Regions from separate parts of the Flavobacterium ginsengisoli genome, predicted to be linked through region 2. Evidence: riboswitches for the same ligand, from Rfam matches in the RefSeq annotation. Region 2 holds a riboswitch; the other holds the start of a gene.
The links. A riboswitch is a leader RNA that binds a small molecule or an ion and turns the genes downstream of it on or off. The one in region 2 is predicted to bind S-adenosylmethionine.
Positions count from the first base shown of each region.

Region 1: another riboswitch for S-adenosylmethionine. It lies ahead of P5P87_RS13895 (alpha/beta fold hydrolase); the one in region 2 lies ahead of P5P87_RS23640 (TlpA disulfide reductase family protein).

Region 1 is NZ_CP121110.1:2,984,724-2,992,479, reverse strand. Features, by position in the region: gene P5P87_RS13920 (TonB-dependent receptor plug domain-containing protein) at 1-331, shown strand, start outside; gene P5P87_RS13915 (hypothetical protein) at 668-844, shown strand; partial or broken gene P5P87_RS13910 (O-acetylhomoserine aminocarboxypropyltransferase/cysteine synthase family protein) at 913-2,215, shown strand; gene P5P87_RS13905 (homoserine dehydrogenase family protein) at 2,431-3,519, shown strand; gene P5P87_RS13900 (hypothetical protein) at 4,170-4,370, shown strand; SAM riboswitch class I at 4,561-4,668, shown strand; gene P5P87_RS13895 (alpha/beta fold hydrolase) at 4,746-5,729, shown strand; partial or broken gene thrA (bifunctional aspartate kinase/homoserine dehydrogenase I) at 5,731-7,756, shown strand, end outside.
Region 2 is NZ_CP121110.1:4,973,162-4,980,917, forward strand. Features, by position in the region: gene P5P87_RS23630 (PAS domain-containing sensor histidine kinase) at 1-829, shown strand, start outside; gene P5P87_RS23635 (response regulator) at 832-1,287, shown strand; SAM riboswitch class I at 1,504-1,604, shown strand; gene P5P87_RS23640 (TlpA disulfide reductase family protein) at 1,852-2,751, shown strand; gene P5P87_RS23645 (aminotransferase class V-fold PLP-dependent enzyme) at 2,895-4,373, shown strand; gene P5P87_RS23650 (winged helix-turn-helix transcriptional regulator) at 4,551-4,925, opposite strand; gene P5P87_RS23655 (quinone oxidoreductase family protein) at 5,018-5,734, shown strand; gene P5P87_RS23660 (cupin domain-containing protein) at 6,011-6,481, shown strand; gene P5P87_RS23665 (TolC family protein) at 6,817-7,278, shown strand; gene P5P87_RS23670 (hypothetical protein) at 7,259-7,627, shown strand; gene P5P87_RS23675 (TolC family protein) at 7,659-7,756, shown strand, end outside.

The sequences.
Region 1 (7,756 bases), 2.0 Mb from region 2:
TACAGACCCAGGAGCAACAGATGTGAATTTAGACGGATTTTCTTCTGTGTACGAACATCCGGAATACAGCGCAAAATTGGTTACAGATTTATCTTTAGGATATCAGATCAACAAGCATTTTAGAGCTACAATTGGAGTTAATAATATAGGAGATGTTTATCCAGACAGAAATAATCCTGCAACTCCTGCATTTACAAACACAACGCCAACTTTGTCGCCAGCGCCAAGTACAGATTTGACAAATGCGAATCAGTTTGCGTATTCAAGAGCAGTTTCTCAATTCGGATTAAACGGAAGATTTGGTTTTGCCCGTTTAAGCTTTAAATTCTAATTAAATAAATTTCTTTCAAGTCTTTATTTGAAAGGCTTGAAAGAAATTTAAAAAAATAGTATAAAATTTCAATTTTAATTTGGTCGTTCAAAAAATACTTATTACATTTACTCTATCGAATTAGTCGAATTTAAAAAATAATCGAATTCAAATTTTAAATAAAAATGAAAACAATAGCAAAAAGAAATATGATGTGTTGTAAGATGATGCAAATGTGCATCCCAATTTGCTGTTGCCAAAAGTGAAAGAGACAATCTTTGTTATAGTTAAACTATAAGCCCTTTTGGTCGCCATCCGAAAGGGCTTTTTTATTTCCAACATTTTAAATTTTAAATCATGAATACACTAGATATAAATACAATCGCATTTCAATACTTATTAAGAAATAATAATTCGGAAGAGACATCGGCTGAAACACTAAAATATGATCCTGCACAGCAGACAAAAACACAAAAATCATTACTATTTCATTTATATGATCTTGAAGAAGAAGCTGAAGATATTTTAGCTTAAATCAATTTTAAAAATCAATATCAATTACAATATAAAACGTATTAACAATACCTAAAAACTTAAAAATCATGAGCACACAAAAATTTGCAACAAACGCATTACACGCAGGACACGACGTAACTAAAAACGCAGGAACAAGAGCCGTGCCTATTTATCAGACATCATCATATGTATTTAATAACGCCGATCATGCGGCCAATTTATTTGGTCTTGCCGAAGCTGGATTTATCTACACGAGATTAAATAACCCAACAAATGACATTTTAGAACAGCGTTTGGCAGCACTCGAAGGAGGAATTGGAGCTGTAGTAACTGCTTCTGGAGCATCTGCAATTTCAACAACTTTATTGACTTTGCTAAAAGCGGGAGATCATATTGTTGCGTCAAATAGTTTATACGGAGGAACTTATAATCTTCTAAAAGTTACCTTGCCAAGATTAGGAATTACTACCACATTTGTAGATCCTTCAAAACCTGAAAACTTTACAAAAGCGACAAAAGAAAACACAAGAGCTTTCTTTGTTGAGTCTCTAGGAAATCCAAAATTAGATGTATTAGACTTAAAAGCAATTTCGGCAGAAGCCAAAGCATTCAAAGTACCATTTATAGTAGACAATACAGTTGCGACACCTTATTTATTAAACCCAATTAAATATGGTGCCGATATTGTAATTCATTCCTTAACTAAATATATCGCAGGAAACGGAACTTCATTAGGAGGCGTTATCATTGATGCTGGAAACTTTGATTGGGCAAACGGAAAATTCCGAATTTACCGAGCCATCTGCAGGATACCACGGATTAGTATATCATGAAGCCTTAGGAAATGCGGCTTTTATAGCAAAAGCTCGAATTGAAGGACTACGTGATTTTGGTTCTGCTTTGAGTCCATTTAATGCTTTTCAGATTATTCAGGGACTAGAAACACTTCCAATTCGAATCAAGAAACACAGTGAAAATGCTTTGGCTCTAGCTGAATGGTTAGAAAAACAAGATGAGGTAGTCTGGGTAAATTATCCAGGTTTAAAATCAAATAAATATTATGATTTGGCTAAAGAATATCTGCCAGAAGGGCAAAGCGGCATTATCACTTTCGGATTAAAAGGAGGTTTTGATGCGGCTAAAAAAGTGGTAGATGACACAAAATTATTCTCTCTGCTAGCGAATATTGGTGACACAAAATCGCTGATTATTCACCCAGCAAGTACAACACACCAACAATTGACAGAAGCAGAACAAATAGAAACAGGAGTTTCTAAAGATTTGATTCGTCTGTCTGTGGGAATTGAAGATATTGAAGATTTAATTGCTGATCTTCAGACTGTTTTTGAGAACGTTTCGCTTTCTCAATTCAGCATCAATAAAAATTAGGTTTTTTTGTTTTTTGTTTGAAAAATTGCCTTTAGCGAGTGGTTTTGCTAAAGGTAATTTTTTATGAAAAACACCATTATAAAATTTAAACCATATAAGGAATATAAGTGCATTTTGTAGAGACGCACTGCAGTGCGTCTACCTTGATAAACGTTTGGATATTAAATGAACTTACATCACTTATATGGTTTTAAAAAATTAAAATGTTAGAAATTATGTCAAAGCTTAAAATAAACATTATCCTTTTCGGAATTGGAAATATCGGAAGTACTTTGATTAATCAAATTGTTGAAAGTCAGGAGTTTTTTCTGGAAAGTAAAAATGTCGATTTTCATTTTCCAATAATAACCAATTCGACGGTTGCCTTTTTTGAGAAAGAAGGTGTTGGTTATGCTTGGGAAACCAATTTTAGACAATTGGCTGTTCCTTTTAAAGTAGAAGATATTGTCGAATTTGCACAAGAAAATGAATTCGAAAACTTGATTGCCGTAGACGCAACAGCCAGCGATGAATTGGTGAAGCATTACAATACGTTAATTAAAAATGGATTCCATATTGTAGCAGTAAACAAAAAAGCCAATACGCTCCCGATTGACTTATATAAAGAACTACGAGCAGATCTTAAAAAGTATGACAAGGAGTTTTTGTACGAAACGTCGGTTGAAACTGGAATTCCTGTTTTGCAGACCTTAAGAGATCTATATTATTCTGGAGAAAAAATCACGAAGATTCGAGGTGTTTTATCTGATAATTTGAGTTATGTCTTTAATCGATTTTCATCAGAAGATGTTTCGTTTTCTTCTGTTTTAAAAGATGCGAGCCTTTTAGGTTTAATGAAATCTAATTTTAAAGAAGATCTGTCTGGAAACGATTCTGCAAGAAAGCTTCTGATATTGGCCAGAGAAATAGGAAAAGATTTTGAGTTTTCAGACATTACAATCAAGCCCTTTATAACCGAAGAACATTTGGAGAAAAATGGAGTGCTAAACAAAGATGCTGTCGATAAATCTTTTAAAATCGCCAAAATTACTCAAGCAGAAAATCATGTATTGAGATATGTAGGAGAGTTTGATGTAGAAAAAGGAACTTTAGAAGTCAAATTAATTTCGGAACCAATAAATTCTCCAATCGGACAATTAAAAGGTTCTGATACCATTTTTGAAATTTTCACTAAATCTTATGCCGATATTCCAATCGTAATTCAGAGCGCTCCACCTTGCAAACAAGCAATTTCTAGAGGAATTATAACCGATATTCTGAAAATTGCGGAGCGAATTAGGAGTAAAGAAGCCGTTTGGCTGTAATTTTTTAGTTAAAAAAATATAAAAGAGAAAAAAGTTCTTTGATAAATTGATTTGTCAAATGGAATTATGAAGGAAAATTGGCTTATTTTGTAAGTTTTTTACTTGTGTTATTTCGTTTTCGTTTTTGTAAGATGTTTTTTGACGTTAAAAAACACATTTTCAACGGATTTTGTAATTAAATTCTTGAATTTTATTTGTGTAATAAGAAAAATATTTGCATATTTGTTATACCCAAAAACTACTAGAAATCAAATGAACTTAAAAGTCAACAAAATGTTTTGTGCCATTTCGGTTAAGACCGAGGCGGGGGTGTCTATTGCTAAAAAATTGTAAGAATACAATAATAATATAGTAAAAGCCTCCTAAGAAATATTTAGGAGGCTTTTTAATTTACAACAAATGCAGAATTTAAATAAAATACAATATAAATCACAGATGAATAAATCCTTACAGATGAACACTAAGATGTTTGCTGTCGCGCTTATTTGCGTGAACGTCTGTTGATACTAAAAGTATAAATGAGTTTAAAAACTTAAACCCTTTTGGTATCTAAAAATCCAAAAGGGTTTTTTTATTCTAGAAAATGACTTAACAAAAAGATAAACGAGAAATAAAGATTATAAAACACAACTTAACTAAAACTTAATATCATGAGCAAATTGAACTACTTCGCAGAAAAAATTTCTAAATTGAAAAACAGAAGGACAAAAAATAGTAATCCGCCGCCAACAAACGAATTGGCTCATCCAAGATTCGGAATCACAGAGGAAGATAAAAGCGCTGAGAAAAAAGTGCCAAACTCTTTATTGTTTTTGATGTATTCAAAAGAAAATGAAACGCTTTTTATCTAAACGGAAAAGCATCATAAATTTAGGGTAAAACCTGCTTAATTTTACTGGGCATTTTTGTTCGGTAAATTTTTGCGTATAATAGTTTTTGCTAAAATAAGTCTCAGAAATTTAACAAACACTTTTAGATAAAATTTGTTTGTTTGAGAAATTAGTAGTTAATTTGCACCGTTAAGTTCAAACACGTATTGAAATGTTATAAAGAAAGGACGAGGGATTAGACCCGATGAAGCCTTAGCAACCCTTCGGTAAAACGAAGAAGGTGCTACATTCTACCACGCCAAACGTGGAAAGATAACAACAAGATTTTTTCTAGTTAAACCTAGTTTTTCTTTCTAATATTTCCATATACAAATCAATAATACAACAGATTTGAAATTGGAAAATATACCAAATCCCATTATAATTCAAGATTTCATCACAGAAAGTGGTGCAACTTATCATTCTATACCATTAAGTTTTACGCTGGCAGGACAACCTTTGCACAGCGCGCCTATTGTTTTGGTTAACCATGCTTTAACTGGAAATTCGCAAGTTACTGGCGAAAACGGCTGGTGGAATGACTTGATTGGTGAAGGCAAAACCATTGATACTGCTGTTTATACCATTTTGGCTTTCGATATTCCAGGAAACGGAAGCAATTCCTTTTTAATTGACAACTATTTAGACTTTACAGCTAGAGACGTTGCAAGAATCTTTATCGAGGGCGTAAAAACGTTAAATATCGAAAAACTTTTTGCAGTTATCGGAGGTTCTGTTGGTGGCGGAATTGCTTGGGAAATTTTAGCTTTAGCGCCAAATATCACAGAAAATCTTATTCCGATTGCGAGTGACTGGAAATCGACTGATTGGCTTATCGCCAATTGCTTTTTACAAGAGCAAATTCTAAACAATTCTTCAAAACCAATCGAAGATGCAAGAATTCACGCAATGCTGTGCTACCGCTCGCCAGAATCATTCAAGGAAAAATTTCAGCGTACCATAAACCAAGATCTTTTGATTTTTAATATCGAAAGCTGGTTGGCACATCACGGAAAAAAATTGCAGAAAAGATTTCAGTTGTCTTCTTATAAATTAATGAATCAGTTGCTTAAAACAATTGATATTACTAGAAATAGTGAAAGTTTTGAAAACTTAATGTCTAAAACAAAAGCTTCAATTCACATTGTCGGAATCAATTCAGATTTGTTTTTTACAGCAAAAGAAAATGTAGAAACCTACGAAGAATTGAAGAAGTTTAAAGATAATGTTTTCTATAGCGAAATTGATTCGGTTCACGGACATGACGCTTTTTTAATCGAGTACAAACAATTAGATCATTTACTTGCCGACATTTTTAAGGCAGAAACAATAAAGAAATAAAATGAAAGTATTAAAATTTGGAGGTAAATCGTTAGCAAACGGAGAAGGACTTAACAAAGTTGTTTCAATCATTTCAGATAAAGTAAATCAAGGTGAAAAAATTGCCGTTGTAGTTTCTGCACGAGGAAATGCTACTGACGAATTAGAATTTATCTTAAGCATTCGTCGCTAAAAACGGCAGTTACAAAGAATTATTAGAGAATTTTAAAAAATATCAAATATCAGATTACCCACAAGTTGATTTGTCTGAAGAATTTAGCGTTTTAGACAAGCTTTTTGAAGGTGTAAGCTTAATTGGAGATTACAGCAAAAAAATCAAAGATCAGATTTTGTCAAAAGGAGAATTGCTTTCAGCTAAATTATTGACAGCAATTTTACAGGAAAAAGGAATTCCTGCCAATTTTGTAGATACAAGAGATTTGTTGAAAACCGATTCTAAATTTGGTGATGCACAGCCTTTGGAGCAGCTTTCAAAGAAAAACGTAGTAAATTATTTTAAAGAACATAACGGCGAAACGGTTAATATAGTTACAGGCTTCATTGGCTCAAACAACAACAACGACACAACTACTTTAGGTAGAAATGGCAGTAACTATACCGCTTCGTTAATTGCAAATTATTTAAATGCAGAAGAATTACAGAACTTCACGCACGTAGATGGAATCTATACGGCAAATCCAGATTTAGTTGCCGATGCTAAGAAAATTGAATATTTATCATTTAATGAAGCAAACGAATTAGCTAATTTTGGAGCAACGATTCTTCATGCTAAGACGATTATTCCTTTATTAGAAAAAAACATTCCGTTACGAATTTTAAATACTTTCAACCACGAAAATCGCGGAACTTTAATTACATCGGATTCTTCTAAAGAAGGAATTAAAACACTTTCTGTTTTAGAAAATGTCTCTCTTGTAAATCTTGAAGGACGCGGATTACTTGGAAAAGCAGGAGTAGATGCCAGAATTTTTAAAGTAATGGGTGATCACAATATCAGTGTGAGTATCATTTCGCAAGGTTCTTCAGAAAGAGGAATCGGACTTGTGGTAGCAACAGAAAAAGCTACTCTTGCAATGGTTGAATTAGAAAAAGAGTTTGAAAATGACTTTTATTCTAAAGATGTAAATCAGATTACGGTAACAGATAATGTATCGGTAATTTCAATTATCGGACAAGATTTGAGTACTTTCCACAAACCATACACCGCTTTAATCAAAAACAAAATTGTTCCGATTTTGTTCAACAACACGGTAACGGGTAAAAACGTGAGTTTGGTTGTTAAAAAAGAGGAATTAAATAAAGCGCTTAACGTAATTCACGGAGAGATTTTTGGAGTTTCGAAGAAAATCAATATTGCGATTTTTGGTCACGGATTAGTTGGTGGAACTTTAATCAATCAGATTTTAGAATCGGCTGCAGCAATCGAAAAACGTAAAGACATTAAGCTGAATGTTTTCGCTATAGCGAATTCTAAAAAATTGCTTTTAAACAAATACGGTGTTAACAGTAATTGGAAGAATGAAATTGCAACTAAAGGTGAGGCTTATACAATCAAAGATATTATTGCTTACGCGAATGAACATCACTTAGAAAACTTAATTGCGATTGATAACACCGCAAGTGCAAGTTTCGTTGAAAATTATATACCGCTAGTAGAAAGTAGTTTCGATTTGATTTCTTCAAATAAAGTGGCTAATACTTTGAGTTATGGTTTCTACAAGGAATTGCGAAAAGCTTTGGCAGAAAACCAAAAGAATTATTTGTATGAAACGAACGTTGGTGCGGGATTACCGTTAATTGATACAATTAAATTATTGCACCTTTCAGGAGAAAATATCACGAAAATTAAGGGGGTTTTCTCTGGAACATTAAGTTATTTATTCAATAATTTCTCAGCAAAAGATGCGCCTTTCAGCGAAATCTTGCAAGAAGCAATTGATAACGGATATACAGAACCAGATCCGCGTGAGGATTTGTGCGGAAATGACGTGGGAAGAAAATTATTAATTTTAGCTAGAGAATTAGAC
Region 2 (7,756 bases):
TATTAGAGATAAAGAAGGGGTGCTTACTAATTGGTTTGGAACTTGTACCGATATTCATGAACAAAAGTCTACGACCGAAAAACTAGAAATTCTAGTAGCAGATCGTACCAAAGAATTACAGCGTTCTAATGAAGATTTACAGCAGTTTGCTCACGTTGCTTCGCACGATTTAAAAGAGCCTGTTCGAAAAATAAAGACATTTTTGAGCCGCTTAGAAGAGCATATGGAAGAGCAGTTAGACGAATCTTCATCAAAATATATTGAACGAATTCATGTTGCAGCAGATCGTATGTTTAATATGATTGATGGTGTTCTTGCGTATTCTAAAATGAATGCCGATTCGCAAAAAACAACAATAGTCGATTTAAACGAAGTGATTAAAAACATAGAAAATGATCTTGAAATTGCGCTTCAGGAAGCAAATGGCAAAATTTATTTTGAAGAGCTTCCAGTTATAGAAGGAGCTTCGGTATTGCTATATCAGCTGTTTTATAATCTAATTAATAATTCTATTAAATTCGCCCAAGAAAACATTCCGCCTCAAATTAATATTACAGCAACAGAACAAATTGAAGCAGGTAATAAAGTGGCAATAATTACAGTAGAGGATAACGGAATTGGTTTTGACCTTGATCAAACAGGACGCATTTTTGAAACTTTTACGCGATTAAATTCTAAGGATCGATACGAAGGCACAGGTTTAGGTTTGTCACTTTGCAAAAAAATAGCCGAACGTCATGGCGGAAGCATTACTGCAACAGGAATTTCTAATAAAGGAGCTATTTTTATTATTACCTTGCCGTTTGTACAAAAAGCAAAAGACATTTAATTATGGGAGAAAATATGATTTTATTAGCTGATGATGATAAGGACGATGCAGAAATGTTCTGTGAAGCATTGGCGGAGATAGATGAAAGTATTGTTTGCCATTGTTCTGAAAATGGAAGCGGAGTGCTAAAATTGTTGAAAGCTCAAGATAAAGTGCCAGGCGTAGTTTTCTTAGATTTAAATATGCCGATTATGAATGGCTGGGAATGTTTAAAACAATTAAAGGCAGAGGAACATTATAAAGACATTCCCGTAATAATGATTTCGACTTCGTCATATAAAAATGATATGGATGCCGCTGCCAATTTGGGTGCTGTCTGTTATTTTGTGAAACCCAATAATTTCAATGATCTAAAACAAGTGTTGGGATTAATTACTTCAAACCTCAAAAACGGACTGAAAGAAGGTCTTTCTAGCCTTGAAAAAAATAAATATTTGCACGTTTTTCTTCCAGAATAAATAATGTTTTTTCTCTTTTAAGTGTAAAACGTATGAATTTCTTTTATAAAAAATGCCGTTCCTAAATAATGTTTTCAGGTTTAATTTATTGATTTTTATGTATTTGTGATTTGTAAAAGTATTTTTTTAATAAAAAAAAACAAAAAATTATATTTTAAACTTGACTAATTATGTAGAATTAGTATATATTTGTATCACAGAAAAGTTATATAATGATACTTATCCAGAAAGACTGAGGGAATAGGCCCAATGAAGTCTTAGCAACCTGTTGCCGAATAAGGTGCTAAATCCTTCCGCCGTGTGCGGGTAGATAAGAAAGATTTCTTCAGTAAATCTGTTTAAGATCATCCATACTAAAAATTTTTATTACAATGAAAGCAGAATCAATATTATATGCCGGTTATGAACTTTTGAATTCAATTTTTGAAGAAAATAGCTTTGCTTTTTTCTGAATTCTAAAACAGTAATCTTTTCCAGATTTCTTTTATAAAATAACAATAGCGCTGATGGCTTTAGGCATTGGCACAAAATTCTTTTGTCTAATCTTAAAATACTAAAAATAAAATGAAAAAAATACTACTAGGTTTTGCTTTGTTTCTTGGAGCGCTTCAAACTCAAGCTCAGGAAAGCAATTTACAATTGAAAGGAACTGTTGTCGACACAGTGGCACAATATGTTTACCTGCAGAAGTTTCACAATAAAATGTTTACGACTATTGATTCTGTAAAAGTAAAAGACGGAAATTTTAGTTTTAAAACGAAAGTAAAAACGCCAGAATTATATGGTCTAAGCGTTAATACAGAAAGTTCGCCATTGTATATTTTTCTTGAAAAAGATCCGATAACAGTAAAACTAAGTCCGAAGAAATATTATACGGCTTCTGTGGTTGAAGGTTCGGCTTCTCAAGATTTGTTCGAAACCTATAAAAAGACCAAAGATGTTGAAATTAGTAAATTCATTACAGAACATCCAAAATCTATTGTTTCGGCTTATGTTTTATATAGAAACTGGTCGTATAGATTAACACCAGAGCAAATCACTCAAAATATTGCTTTATTAGATAAAAGCCTTCAGAATATCACTTACGTGAAAGAACTAAAAGAACTGGTTACCGTGTTAGACGGATTAGCGGTTGGTAAAAAAGCCCCAGATTTTACTGCCAAAGATCCTGATGGAAAGCCAGTTCGCCTTTATGATAATTTAAAAGGCTACACTTTGGTTGATTTTTGGGCTTCATGGTGCGGACCATGCCGAAAAGAGAATCCAAATATTGTTGCGGCTTACAAAGAATTTCATGATAAAGGATTCAATATTGTAGCAATTTCATTAGATAAAAAGAAAGAAAATTGGATTAAAGGAATTCAAGACGATAATTTGACATGGACACATGTTTCTGACTTGCTTTTCTGGAACAGTGCTGTTGCCAAATTATATGGAGTAAGAGCAATTCGGGTAATTATCTAGTAGATTCAAAAGGAATAATCGTTGCCAAAAACCTGCACGGAGAAGAATTGCAGTCTACATTAAAAGCGCTTTTGGAGAATAAAATTTGATTCTAAAAAAAGCACAACAAAAAATACAATTAGTTAATTTAAAATGATAAGGATATGAATGCTATTGAGCCAACAACAAAACCAACAGAATCGGAGTGTCACTTCTCTAAGTTTAGAGAAAACACAGTAGGAATTGAGCATACTTTTGAATCGGTTTACGGAGAACAAAATCTAGTTTATGCAGACTGGGTTGCCAGTGGAAGATTATACACTCCGATCGAAGATATAATGCTCAATAAAATTGGTCCAATGATAGCCAATACGCATTCATTTTCTAGTCAGACAGGAAAAACGTCTACTTATGCCTATCAGCACGCTAGAGAAATTATTAAAAAAGCGGTTAATGCCAGCGAATCAGATGTTTTAGTTACAACAGGAAGCGGAATGACGGCTGCTTTATCTAAACTGCAGCGTATTATTGGAGTGCGAAAAAACTACGAATTGGAAGCAGATAAACCAGTTGTTTTTATCACGCACATGGAACATCATTCCAATCAAGTTCCGTGGTATGAAATTAATGCAGATGTTGTAATTCTTTCGCCAGACGAAAACAATCTGGTTGATCCAAAAGTTCTTTCAGATGAAATTAAAAAATATGCCGATCGAAGCTTAAAAATAGGTTCGTTTACGGCTTGTTCGAATGTTACCGGAATTATTACGCCATATCATGAATTGGCCAAAATTATGCATCAAAATGGTGGACTTTGTTTTGTAGATTTTGCGGCTTCTGCACCATATGTCAAAATCAATATGCATCCAAAAGATCCAGAAGAACAATTGGATGCGATTTTCTTTTCGCCTCATAAATTTTTAGGCGGACCTGGAACTTGCGGTATTTTGGTTTTCAATGAAAAATTATACCAATCCGATTTTCCTGATAATCCAGGTGGAGGCAACGTAAAATGGACCAATCCTTTAGGAAAATATTGTTATAGCGATGTTATAGAAGTTAGAGAAGATGGTGGAACCCCAGGTTTTCTTCAAGTTATTAGAACTGCTTTGGCTTTAGAATTAAAAGAGCAGATGGGAGTGGAAAATATTAAAAATAGAGAAAAAGAATTGCTCGATCTCTGTTTTTCTAGACTACAAAAAATTCCCGGATTATCTATTCTAGGAGATTTAACAACAGAAAGAATTGGCTGTGTTTCTTTTGTAATCGAAGATATTCACTACAATTTGATTGTAAGGCTTTTAAATGATCGTTTCGGGATTCAGGTTCGCGGAGGCTGGTCTTGCGCCAGTACTTATGCGCATTATCTCTTCAATATCAATGAAAAGAAATCGGCTGAAATTACCAATGAATTATTGCAACGAAATCAGACCAATAAACCAGGTTGGGTTCGTTTATCCTTGCATCCCATTACGACTAATGAAGAACTTTTTTATATCTGTGACGCAATTGAAAAAGTAGCGTTGAATTATAAAAAATGGAAAAAAGATTACGAATATAATTCGGTTTCAAACGAATTTGAAAATCCCAAAATAAAAGATAATATAGAAAAAGAGGTAAAAGATTGGTTTAAGTTAGATTAGTTAGTAGTAGTCCTAATAGGTTTTCAGAACCTGTTAGGTTTTACCCATAGAAACATAGATTTTTCTATTTTGTAAAAAGACTTAGAAATAAACTAGTTTCTCAAATCGCTATGTTTTTGAACAACTGAAACGTATTTATAGATAAAACTATCTTTCTATGTGTTTAAAATTTATTTACTAATCGATTCGATAATTTTTTTCTCTATGTGCCAATCCCCAATTGACTAAGGTTTCGGTAACAGGAAGCACCGATTTGCCATATTCGGTAATGGCATAAACGACAGTCGCTGGTTTGGTATTTTGTTCAGATCTGGTAATGAGTAAATTGGTCTCCAATTCTTTGAGTTCTTTGCTGAGCATTTTAGCCGAAATACCATCAATTTCACGTTGCATTTTTTTAAAATGAATCACCTGATGCGTTCTGTTGGTTAAAAACCTTAGAATCATCAATTTCCATTTACCGCCCAAAACATCAAGACTGTCACGCATTGCCATGAGTTCTTCAGAACAATTGGCTTCGCGAAGCACTCCATTATCGTTAATTTTTGCCATACTAGTATCTATTTGGTAACCGGTTACCTTGGGTTAACCCATAACAAAAATAAAGCATTACGGCGATACTTTTGTAAACTAAAATGATAAAAATGAAAGCAATTGTATTACAGGAAAACCGAGAATTTAAGCTGGAAACAGTAGCAATTCCACAACCTGAACCACATCAGATTCAGGTAAAAATTATGGCTTCAGGATTTAATCCGATTGATTATCAAATGACCGAAAACGGCTCGGAAAGAAAGCTAATACATTCGCCAATTTTAGGAAGAGAATTTTCGGGTATAATTACAGCAATTGGCGCTGAGGTTACGGAATTTAAAATTGGAGATGCTATTTTTTGCGGTTCTGGAAGTATGGGGTCAAATGGTACTTATGCAGAATATATTTGTATTCCAGAAGGAATTGCAGTAAAAAAACCTCAGAATATTTCTTTTGAAGAGGCGGCAGGAATTCCATCAGCTGGACTTACGGCTTTGCAGTCTTTTAAGAGAATGAATGTTACGTTAACCGATTCGATATTGATTACAGGTGCGGCTGGAGGAGTAGGAAACGTTTTTATTAAACTGCTTATCGCTAAAGGTTTTACCAATTTTGTGGTAACAGCTGGAAACGAAGAAAGTATAAAATCTTTATTAAATCTTGGAGTCAGACCAGAACAAATTATCAATTACAGAAAAGAAGCAATTTACGAAGCGACTTTTGTTTTAAATGGAAATAAAAAATTTGATATAGCAGTAGATTTAGTTGGAAATAATGTTGCTGAAATAGCAAAGAAAACTTTTAAAAATAAACGGAAAGTATATTGATGTTACGAACTTTTCTACTGCAGAATCGCGTGGTATACTTTTTTCGAAAGGAGCTACAATTCATAATATTTCAAACTATGCTTATGGAATTGAAAAGCAATACGATTACTATAAAAAAGGATTGTCAGAATTGAATCATTTAGTGGAGAATGAAATAATTACAGCTCCCCATATTGATGTAATAGGAGAATTGAGCAAAGAAACGGTAGATAAAGCGCTTAAGATTTTGAGAGAAAACAAAACCGTGGCAGAAAATTAATAATGAAGATTAATTAAATGAAAACAATACCAAGAAGAATCGTAACTGGTTTACGAAACGGAAAATCGATTATAGAACAAGATGAAATTGTGACCAATGTATCGGAACATTTTCCGGGTTTGATTATTTCGGATATCTGGTCAACAGATTCGACACCAGCGAAATTTGAAGAAAAAGTTATTGAGAATACGGCTTTTCCAAACACACCCAAAAACGGAAGCTATTTTCGTTACGTCCAGATTCCACCTGATAAAGATTTAGGCATTATAGTCACAGAAGGACAACCGCATCCTTTGATGCATCAGACCGATACTTTAGATTATATTATCATAATTTCTGGTGAAATTTATCTAATTGTTGATGAAGAGGAAACTTTATTGAGAGCTGGAGATATCGTAATTCAGAGAGGAACCAATCACGCTTGGAGCAATCGCTCAGACTCTTCTTGTATTCAATTGGCAGTTTTGCTAGATGCTCGCAAAAGCTGAAAAATAGAATTATACGCCGAAAACTATATTTTGATTTATTTGTAAAAAGCAATAATCTACTTGATTATTGCTTTTTTTTTGTCTTTGGATAGACTTAAAAAAGTTTCAAAATGGTTTCATCTTATAAAATGAAACCATTTTAAATTTTTGTTTTAAAGTATTGATTATTAATTATCTATATTTAATTCAAAAAATAACTGCCTTAAAAAAAGCAAATTTCTAAGCCTGTACTGCTACTTTAAAAACAGGTGAATTTGCAAGTTTATCTGAAATGTTTGCTAAATAATATTGATTACAAATTCCCGAAAAAAGCAAAATTAAATCAATATAATCGAATGAGTTATTGGCAATTTAGAGCTCCAAACATAAAACATTTGGTTCTAGTTTTATTGTGTCGCGGTTCTAACTTAAGTTTTGCGCAACAAGATACCGTTAGCCTCGTTTCTGCAAAAAAAATAAGGCTCGACGAAGCAATTTTATTAGGCATTAAAAATAACCGGCAATTAAAACTGGCAAATGCTGATTTGGCTATTGCTAACGAAAATGTTGGTCAGGCTAAAATTGCAAAAATGCCAAGGATAAACTTAAACGGCGGATACAATTATATTGGCGATCCTAAATTGTATAACGGATTTTATGAAAGCCAAGTTACTGTAGATTATTACAATCATCAGGCATTTGCCAATGTTGTTTCTTCACTTCCAATTTACGCAGGAAACGCTCTTAATACTAGAATTAATCAGCAGGAATTAATTACCCAAATGCAAGCAATCTGCTGTGAGAATGACCGAAGCTGATGTTAAAAATGCCATAACAGAGCAATATTTTACACTCGAAAAACTATACCGTCAGATTGAGGTTACAAAACAAAATATTATAAATACCGATATCCGAATCAATCAATTAAAATCGCGTGTAAAGAATGGCCAGAACTTGACGAGTGATCTTTTAAGAACCGAATTACAGCAATCAAACTTTAAGGTTTCGGTCTTTAGAAGTACCAATACCATCGAATTAATCAGCAATTATCTTGATATATTGATTGGTTTTCCAAATAATACCATTCTGAAACCAGAAGTGGCAGAAAGCATGATTCCGACAGAAAGTATGAATTTGCAAGCAAAGTTTAGAAGAAGCTTTTGCTAACCGCGAAGAGATAAAACGGGCGGCCGTAAAAATCAAATTATCAGAATCATCATTGAGTTTAACCAAAAGCGGATTTAAACCTAATTTAAACGCAAATCTTATTCTAAATACAGAATATCCGGCGCAATG